3 regions of the Clostridium sp. AM42-4 genome follow, and region 1 is predicted to be linked to each of the others. Evidence: predicted binding sites of a transcription regulator. Region 1 holds the regulator's gene; each other region holds the start of a gene.
What was found. The regulator Rex, encoded in region 1, represses fermentation and respiration genes when NADH is low (regulators of the CRP and FNR family bind a similar motif). The targets are predictions, from matches to a motif close to ATTGTTAANNNNTTAACAAT.
Positions count from the first base shown of each region.

Region 2: the regulator Rex is predicted to act here: its motif matches at 1,801-1,820, upstream of gap (type I glyceraldehyde-3-phosphate dehydrogenase).
Region 3: the regulator Rex is predicted to act here: its motif matches at 1,219-1,238, upstream of fucO (lactaldehyde reductase).

Region 1 is NZ_QUIK01000003.1:102,835-106,117, reverse strand. It holds gene DW922_RS03295 (NAD(P)H-hydrate dehydratase) at 1-1,323, opposite strand, end outside; gene DW922_RS03290 (redox-sensing transcriptional repressor Rex) at 1,502-2,176, opposite strand; gene abc-f (ribosomal protection-like ABC-F family protein) at 2,354-3,283, shown strand, end outside.
Region 2 is NZ_QUIK01000007.1:44,802-48,084, reverse strand. It holds gene DW922_RS07140 (Na/Pi cotransporter family protein) at 1-1,591, shown strand, start outside; gene gap (type I glyceraldehyde-3-phosphate dehydrogenase) at 1,837-2,868, shown strand; gene DW922_RS07130 (phosphoglycerate kinase) at 3,036-3,283, shown strand, end outside.
Region 3 is NZ_QUIK01000011.1:98,544-101,826, forward strand. It holds gene fucO (lactaldehyde reductase) at 1-1,114, opposite strand, end outside; gene DW922_RS10420 (TetR/AcrR family transcriptional regulator C-terminal domain-containing protein) at 1,336-2,049, opposite strand; gene DW922_RS18415 (cation:dicarboxylase symporter family transporter) at 2,378-2,599, shown strand; gene DW922_RS18420 (cation:dicarboxylase symporter family transporter) at 2,732-2,911, shown strand; gene DW922_RS10430 (class I SAM-dependent rRNA methyltransferase) at 2,927-3,283, shown strand, end outside.

The DNA of each region.
Region 1 (3,283 bases):
ACTGCAGCCACTCTGGTTGATCCAGGCATTTCCATCCTTATCGGTTATGACAGTTACCGCATCCTTCAGCACACAGATGGTTCCATACCGCGCGCTGTAGGCTCTTGCCTGCTCTAACGGTTCCTTCTTGATACCGGCTGCCGAAACCGATACCAGACGGCTCATTTCCCCGATGTGGGGCGTTATGATGATATTCTCTGTAAAATAACGTGTCAGGTACGGATGGGATGCCACACAGTTTAAGCCGTCTGCATCGAGCACGATCGGCACATAGGCATCGGAAAGCACCGTCTCCAGAAGATATTCCGTGTATGGTTCCTGCCCCAGGCCCGGTCCCGCCACGATCACATCCGCCCAGGCACAGGCATCCTCCAGGATTTTCTGCATGGTTTCCTCATTGTCAGGATCATAACAGGAAACGATCGCCTCTGGAAGCTGTGTCTGCAGGATCTGGCGGTTTTCTGGCACTGTCAGGACTTTCACAAGTCCCGCACCTGTGCGGTAAGCGCCTAATGCCGAAAAATAAGCTGCCCCGCTCATTCCACGGCTTCCTGCAAGGATCAGCACCTTGCCAAAGGTTCCCTTATTTCCATCCGGCCTGCGCACAGGCAGCTGATTAAGATCCTCCGGGGTCAGGATCTTTGCATCCCATCCCGCTTTTTGAAGGCTGATTTCCGGAAAACCAATATCGGCAACGGTCAGTCTGCCTGCATACTGCTTTCCCGGATAAAGGAGCAGGCCGGTTTTTGCGTAGCCAAAGGTTACCGTCACATCGGCCCTGAAGGCAATGCCCATCACCTCACCGGTACTTCCATGAATCCCGGAGGGCGTGTCTACCGCGATCACGGAAGCATTCCATTTCTGCCTCAGTCTCTCCAGCGTTTCTAAAACCTGTCTGTATGCCCCAGTAATCTCCCTGCCAAGCCCGATTCCAAACAAGGCATCCAGAATGATATCATATGGCTCACTTTCATATGTTTCCTCTGTAACCTGCACAAGCTGCAGCTTTTGCGCGATCCGCTTTTGTGCTTTCATCTCTTCCGAATCGTGCTCCGGGTTTCCCGCAAAGAACAGGCGGACTTCATAGCCGCGCCCCTGCAGGATACGCCCTGCTGCAACCCCGTCTGCACCATTGTTCCCGGTTCCGCAGGCCACCAGGATCCGCGCACGCTTTCCCAGCCCCCGCTCATCTGCCATGCACACTGCTGCCTCTGCAACTGCAAGCGCAGCACGCTCCATAAGGACCATGGACGGGATTCCGATTCCCTGTATGGTATTTTGGTCAACAGCCTTCATCTGCTGTGCCGTTACTGCATAATCCACTATTTCTGCCTCCTTGCAACAGCCACAGAACCTGCCCGCAGCACGCCAAACTGCTGTTTTTGTGCTGCCAAAACAGCAACAGCAAAAGCCGGCAGGCACGATAACTTTCCTTATCCCTGCCTGCCGGCTCTTTTTCATTGCTGCTCACGCGTGCGTGCCCAGCAACGAGATCCTGCCGTTACGCTTCGCTCTGTGCCTTTTTCTTTTCCTCTTCCAGCTTGCGGTCCTGCATGCTGCACACCCGGTAAGACAGGCGCATGAGACTTTCTGAAAGGTGGACGTTCTCAACAACGACGTCTTCCGGTACATTTAAGTCTACATGGGCAAAATTCCAGATTGCCTTGATCCCGGCATTTACCAGACGGTCTGCGATTTCCGGTGCCTTTGTCTTTGGGATCGTCAGTGCCGCCATCTGGACATCGTTATCCTTGATGAACTGCTCCAGATCATCGACACCGCGGATCTCAATACCGCGCACCACAAGACCGATCAGTCTTGGATTGATATCGAACATTCCTTTGATGATAAATCCACGCTTCTCGAAATTTGCGTAATTTGCGATTGCCTGCCCCAAGTTACCGGCACCAATGATGATCAGGTTATGCTGACGGTCGATCCCAAGAATCTTTCCGATCTCTGTATACAGGTATTTCACGTTGTAGCCGTATCCCTGCTGTCCAAACCCACCGAAATTATTTAAGTCCTGACGGATCTGGGAAGCGGTAACCTTCATCCGGGTACTCAGTTCGTTGGATGAGATACGCTCGACACCTGATTCCAAAAGCTCTCCGAGGTAACGGTAATACCGCGGAAGCCTTGTAATAACTGCTTTGGATATCTCTCTGTTTTCCATGCTGCACATCTCCTATACGTAAACTATTGGATTCTATTATAACCGTTTGCGAAATCTATGTCAATGTTCAAACAATTCCTGAACAAAAAATACACAGAAAGCCCTTTACAAGTGCCAAAAACCTATATTATACTTGATAAGTCTTATAGTAGAAAATGTAACGAAATGGAGTTATTTATGATTTTATCATGTAATCACATCAGCAAAGCATTCGGTACAGATGAGATTCTGTCCGAGGTTTCCTTCCATATAGAAGACCAGGAAAAGGCCTCCATTGTCGGGATCAACGGGGCCGGGAAATCCACCCTGCTAAAGATCATCGTAGGCGAGCTTGCCGCCGATTCCGGCGAGGTTGTACTGGCAAAGGGAAAAACGCTCGGTTATCTGGCCCAGCATCAGGATCTGGACAGCAGCCGTACCATCTATGAAGAATTAAAAGAGGTCAAACAGCCCATCATCGACATGGAGCTCGATATCCGCGATCTGGAGATCCGCATGCAGCATGCCACCGGCGAGGAATTAGAACAGATGCTTTCTGCATACAGCCGTTTAAGCCATACCTTTGAGCTGGAAAACGGCTATGCATGGCAGAGCGAGTTAACCGGCGTCTTAAAGGGCCTGGGCTTTACCGAGGATGAATTTAACAAATCTGTCTCCACGCTTTCCGGCGGACAGAAAACCCGTGTTTCCCTTGGTAAGCTCTTACTCTCCCGCCCGGACATCATCCTGCTCGATGAGCCGACCAACCACCTGGATATGGAATCCATCGCTTGGCTGGAGACCTATCTTTTAAACTATAACGGGGCAGTCATCATCGTTGCCCATGACCGGTATTTCTTAAACCGCGTAGTCACAAAGGTCGTGGAGCTCGAGATGGGGCATGCATCGGTTTACCTTGGCAACTACACCGCCTACAGCGAGAAAAAGGCCATGATCCGCGCTGCCCAGATGAAGGCCTGGTTAAACCAGCAGCAGGAGATCAGGCATCAGGAGGAGGTCATTACCAAGTTAAAATCCTTCAACCGCGAAAAGTCCATCAAGCGTGCTGAAAGCCGCGAAAAGATGCTCTCTAAGATCCAGGTTCTGGACAAGCCTGCAGAGATCCAG
Region 2 (3,283 bases), on a different contig from region 1:
CGGTATGCAGAAGACAGCAGGAAGCAAGATGAGCAGTTTCCTTGGAATGCTCACCAATAACCGCTTTCTGGCAGTGGCTCTGGGTGCATTGATCACGGCAATCATCCAGTCCAGCGGTGCGACAACAGTTATGGTTGTTGGTTTTGTAAGTGCAGGTGTGTTAAATCTGTCACAGGCAGTGGGTGTGATTATGGGTGCCAACATCGGTACTACCATCACCGCATGGATCGTATCCATGAGCCAGTTAGGCGATGCCTTTGAAGTCATGAAGCCGAGCTTTTATGCGCCGGCCATCATTGGAATCGGAGCGTTGTTCCTGGTGTTTTCAAAGAGCCAGAAGAAGAAGACCGTCGGTGAGATCATGATCGGTCTTGGACTGTTGTTTATCGGTCTGGACTTTATGTCAGGCTCTATCAATCCTTATACCGATGCCCCGATCTTCGCGAAAGCATTTGAGGTTCTGGGCGGAAATCCGCTTTTAGGTATGCTGATCGGTGCCCTGGTTACTGCACTGCTGCAGAGCTCCTCTGCATCGGTTGGTATCTTACAGACCCTTGCCATGAACGGGATCGTAACGACCAATGCGGCAATCTACATTACGCTGGGCCAGAATATCGGCTCCTGCGTAACGGCAATGCTGTCCAGTATGGGCGGCTCCCGTACCGCTAAGCGTGCAGCGGTCATGCACCTGACCTTTAACGTGATCGGTGCGATCGTATTTGGAACCATTGGTTTTATCTTTTTCAGCCTGCGCCCGGCCTTTGCAGCAGCAAATATCAATGCGGTGCAGATTTCCATCTTCCATACGATCTTTAACCTGTCCATGACCACGCTGCTGTTCCCATTTGCAGACGTTCTGGTAAAGATTTCCGGTATGGTTGTGAAGGAAAAAGAAGAGAAAGAGCCGGTTGTGGAGGATGCAGAAACAGCTGCAACCCTCAAACATCTGGACGAGCGTATCTTCGAGTCCCCGGCCTTTGCCGTTGAGACTGCAGCCCTTGAGGTAGTCCATATGGGACAGATCACCTACGAAAACGTGACCCGTGCCATCGATGCCGTTCTGACCGTGAACTCAGATGAGGTAGAAACCGTATTTAAGACCGAGCAGACCATCAACAATATGGAAAAGATGCTGACCGAGTATCTGATCAAGGTAGACAATCTTTCCCTGACTGAGAAACAGAAGAAGGTCGTAAATAACCTGTTCTACAGCGTCAGCGATATCGAGCGTATCGGTGACCATGCGGAAAACCTGGCAGAACAGGCACAGTATATGGTAGAACACGGACTTCAGTTTTCCAGCACTGGTGCAGAAGACTTAAAATCCATCAGCGACAGCGTATTAAAATCCTTCCAGTATGCGATTGATGCAAGACAGAATGGCAATATGGAGGCAGTACGGAAAGTCAGCCAGTATGAGGACGATGTTGACAGCCAGGAGGAGGAGCTTCGCGAGAAGCACATCGAGCGTTTGTCTGCAGGCGAGTGCAAAGCTTCCGCCGGTGTGGTATTCCTGGATATCATCAGCAATCTGGAGCGTGTATCTGACCATGCATACAATCTGGCAGGTTATGTAAAAGATGAGATGTAAATAATGACAGATTGGTGCAGGAAAAGATACGAAAATAGCGAATATTGTATACAAAGAACAAAAGAAAGCCCTTCGGAGCCAGCCTCCGGGGGGCTTCTTTGACAAAAACAAGACGAAAATCCAGGTGTTTTTGTTAATATGGCAAAAAAAGGCTTGCTATTTTGCTTGTTATTAGGTACAATAAGAACCAGGTTGATGACTTTTTAACAATCATCATATTTTTAACAATCTAGGAGGAATGAATCATGGCAGTTAAAGTAGCAATCAATGGTTTTGGTCGTATCGGCCGTCTGGCTTTCAGACAGATGTTTGGCGCAGAGGGTTATGAGGTAGTAGCAATCAACGACTTAACCGATCCGAAGATGTTAGCTCACTTATTAAAATACGATACCGCACAGGGCGGATATGCAGGCCACATCGGTGAGGGCAAACACACCGTAGAGGCTGGCGAGGACTCCATCACTGTTGACGGCAAGAAGATTACCATCTACAAAGAGGCTAAGGCAGCAGACCTTCCGTGGGGCGAGATCGGCGTAGATGTAGTATTAGAGTGTACTGGTTTCTACACCTCCAAAGAGAAAGCACAGGCTCACATTGACGCAGGCGCAAAGAAGGTTGTCATCTCCGCTCCGGCTGGTAACGACTTAAAGACCATCGTTTACAGCGTAAACGAGAACACCCTGACTGCTGAGGATACCATCATTTCCGCAGCATCCTGCACCACCAACTGCTTAGCACCTATGGCAAAAGCACTGAACGACTACGCTCCGATCCAGTCCGGTATCATGAGCACCATCCACGCTTACACCGGTGACCAGATGATCCTGGACGGCCCGCACAGAAAAGGCGATTTAAGAAGAGCAAGAGCAGGCGCTGCAAACATCGTTCCGAACTCCACCGGTGCTGCAAAAGCAATCGGCCTGGTTATTCCGGAGTTAAACGGCAAGCTCATCGGTTCCGCACAGCGTGTTCCGGTACCGACCGGTTCTACCACCATCTTAACTGCAGTTGTTAAGAAAGCTGGCGTTACCAAAGAAGATATCAACGCAGCTATGAAAGCAGCAGCAAGCGAGTCCTTCGGTTACAACGAGGATCCGATCGTTTCTTCCGACGTTATCGGCATGAGATATGGTTCTCTGTTTGATGCAACCCAGACCATGGTGGCTCAGATCGCAGATGATCTGTACGAGGTTCAGGTTGTTTCATGGTATGACAACGAGAACTCCTACACCAGCCAGATGGTTCGCACCATTAAGTACTTCGCAGAGCTGGCATAATTTCTGCTAAAGGAAATTCTTATGCTGCTGTTTATGCAGTGCATGAACGGCAACAGTTTACAAAAGGCTCAGGAAAGGGTCCGGTCACATGTGGACCGGACCCTTTTGCGTCGATAGGTATAGGGCTTGTCCCACCATCATTTATACAAAGAAAGGGGATTACCTCCATGTTAAATAAAAAAAGTGTTGATGATCTGAAAAATTTAAAAGGAAAAAGAGTTCTGGTCCGCTGTGACTTCAACGTACCGTTAAAGAATGGCGTGATCACCGATGAGACCCGTATCGTGGCTGCACTTCCGACTATCCAGAAGCTGATCGGTGAGGGTGCAAAGGTTATCCTTTGTTCCCACCTTGGCAAAGTAAAGAACGGCCCGAACGAGGGTGAGTCCTTAGCTCCGGTTGCAGTACGCCTGTC
Region 3 (3,283 bases), on a different contig from region 1:
CTACAGAGGTGTCTCTCGGGTTGCCCGGACGGCATGCATCTGCGTATGCGGACTCGGACAGGAAGTCCAGATCCTCTTCTTTTACGATTGCCTTTAAGTCTGCCGGGATACCTACATCTGCGGACAGTTTCTTCACGGCATCGACTGCTGCCTTGCGGTACTCTTCCTGGCTCATGGAATCGACACCTTCAACGCCCATTGCCTTTGCGATGTATTTGTACTTGTCACCGGTGCACGGAGCGTTGTACTCCATGATCGTCGGCAGAAGGATTGCGTTTGCTACACCGTGCGGGGTATCATAAACAGCACCCAGGGAGTGTGCCATGGAATGAACAATACCAAGACCTACGTTAGAAAAGCCCATACCTGCTACATACTGACCAAGTGCCATGCCTTCTCTGCCCTCTGGGGTGTTTGCTACTGCGCCGCGCAGGGATTTGGAAATGATCTCGATTGCTTTTAAGTGGAACATATCGGTCATCTCCCATGCACCCTTGGTGATGTAACCCTCGATTGCGTGGGTTAATGCATCCATACCAGTGGAAGCGGTCAGGCCCTTCGGCATGCTGGACATCATATCCGGGTCGATCACTGCAACAACCGGGATATCGTGGGTATCTACACAAACGAATTTACGTTTTTTCTCAACATCGGTGATTACGTAGTTGATGGTAACCTCTGCTGCGGTACCTGCAGTGGTTGGAACTGCGATGATCGGTACGCACGGTTTCTTGGTCGGTGCTACGCCCTCAAGACTTCTGACATCCTCGAACTCCGGGTTGTTGATGATGATGCCGATTGCTTTTGCGGTATCCATGGAGGAACCACCGCCGATTGCGATCAGGTAGTCAGCGCCAGATGCCTTGAATGCTGCAACACCAGTCTGCACGTTCTCGATGGTTGGGTTCGGTTTGATGTTGGAGTAGATCTCATAAGCAAGACCAGCCTCGTCTAATACGTCGGTTACTTTCTTGGTTACGCCAAATTTGATCAGATCCGGATCAGAACATACGAAAGCTTTTGCAAAGCCTCTGGTCTTTACCTCATTTGCGATCTCTTTGATAGCGCCTGCGCCATGATAAGAAGTTTCATTTAAAACGATTCTGTTTGCCATGATAAAATCCTCCTTGAGTCTGTGCTCATTTGATTTCTTGTTTTGCTGAATTTCTTCGTGACACTTTGCCAAAACGAAATCGTTTGGCATTTTTCCTCTCACGAACTGATATTATTTTAACAAGTATAATGAGAAAAAGAAAGTGACAAAGTATCACTTCTGTCACTTTCTTCTCATTTTTGTGGATTCCTCACAATTTATTTTGTTTAATTTGTAACATTTTATAAGAGTTCCAGTTCTGAAAAGACTTTTTCCAGCTTCGGCGGCATCGCCTCAACCAGCTTATCAGACATCCGGCGCGGTGAATCCTTCATGCCGCCAAGCACCCATTTTTCTGTCATGTACACCGAACCGCGGCAATACATCTCCAGTAAAAACTCAAGTTCCTCTCCCAGCGGACGGCTGGTCTTTCGAGCGATCAGATCCTTGTAAAACTGCAGGATCAGCTCAAAGTCATGCTCCTTAACCGAGTTATAGTCATCGGAGCGGAATGCCTCGGTAAAAAATGCTTTCTCATTTAAAATGAACTCAAATTTCTGGGTCAGGCTCTCGCCCACCGTATTTCCCATACCGATCTGCTCAAACGACTGTAGCACCAGCTTATCGAAATACCAGTTGATGAGGTCATACTTGTCCTTGAAATTGCGGTAGAAAGTCTGACGGGTGAGTCCGCTGCCCTCCACGATATCCTTTACAGTGATGCGGTCGACCGGCGTGGTCTTCATACATTCCTTGATGGAGGCCGCCAGCTTATATTTCGTCCGGTCGTGCTTTTGCAGAGCCGGTAGCATTGCAGTTTCTGCTGATCCCGTTTTATTCCTTCTTCTTTTGCTCGCTTCCGTCATTCTCGCTTCTTCCGTTCCCGTTTCTGCTGCTCTCGTTTCCGTCATTCTCACTTCCGCCGTTCTTGTTTCTTCCGTTCTGCTTTCTTTCATATAGATACGTTTTTTCCTTCCTATATAAGAGGGGTTCTGTTGTTTTTTCATGATTATTTCTATTCTATCATGCTTTTTTTGCACCTTCAATAGCGGTTGCGCATCCGTTAAGGATATGCTAAGATAAAAGTAATGTCAACGGGGACATTGTGTGTTCAGGTGCAGTGTCTCCTTTTTTACTGCATCAGCAGCCAATCGGGCTTTCCCGCACCAATGCTTTTCCCCAATTCAGATTTTTCATTACTGCTCACAAAAACGTGTCCAGTAGTGATCTTTTACAAACATTACCAAAGAGAAAGGGGTATACAAGTATAAACGAAAAAAGAAAATGTCATTGGCAATGAAAATCTTCATTGCACTGGTCCTCGCCATCGTCGCCGGACTGCTGCTGCAGAGTCACGCAGATTTTGCAGAAACCTTTATTAAACCATTCGGAACCATCTTTCTGAATCTGGTCAAGTTCATCGTCGTACCGATTGTTCTGTTTTCCATTATGTGCGGCATCATTTCCATGAGTGATATCAAAAAAGTCGGTGCGCGATCGGACTGAAGACCGTCATCTTCTACCTGTTCACGACCGCGTTTGCCGTTACCATTGGTCTGGTCGGCGGAAAAATGTCCGCGTCGTAAATGCTTTCAATGACTTAAACGAGATTTTCATGAAATGCATGGAGGTGCCGGTATGATCATGCTGGCTATGGTACTGACCTCTGTCGGACTTCCGGTCGATGGCATCGCCCTGGTAGCCGGTGTGGACCGTATCTTCGATATGGCTCGTACCACCGTCAACATCACCGGTGACGCAGCCTGCACCATGGTTGTTTCCAACTTAGAGGCGAAGAGAGAAGCAAAAAAATCATAAAGGAGCATATCTATTATGTCTGCAAATGTTATTTTAAAGAAAGGCGAAGGCCGCACCTTAAAATCCGGCGGCGCCTGGATCTACGACAACGAGATCGATAAAATTGAAGGGGATTTTGAGAACGGTGATATGGTCACCGTCTCCGACTTCGACGGCTATCCTATGGGACAGGGCTTTATCAACACCCGTTCCAAGATCACCGTCCGCATGATGACCCGCAAAAAAGATACCGTTGTAGATGACGCATTCATCGAGATGCGTGTCCGCAATGCCTGGGAATACCGCAAATCCACCGTGGATACCTCCAGCTGCCGCCTGATCTTCGGCGAGGCAGATTTCCTGCCGGGCATCGTCATCGACAAGTTTTCCGAT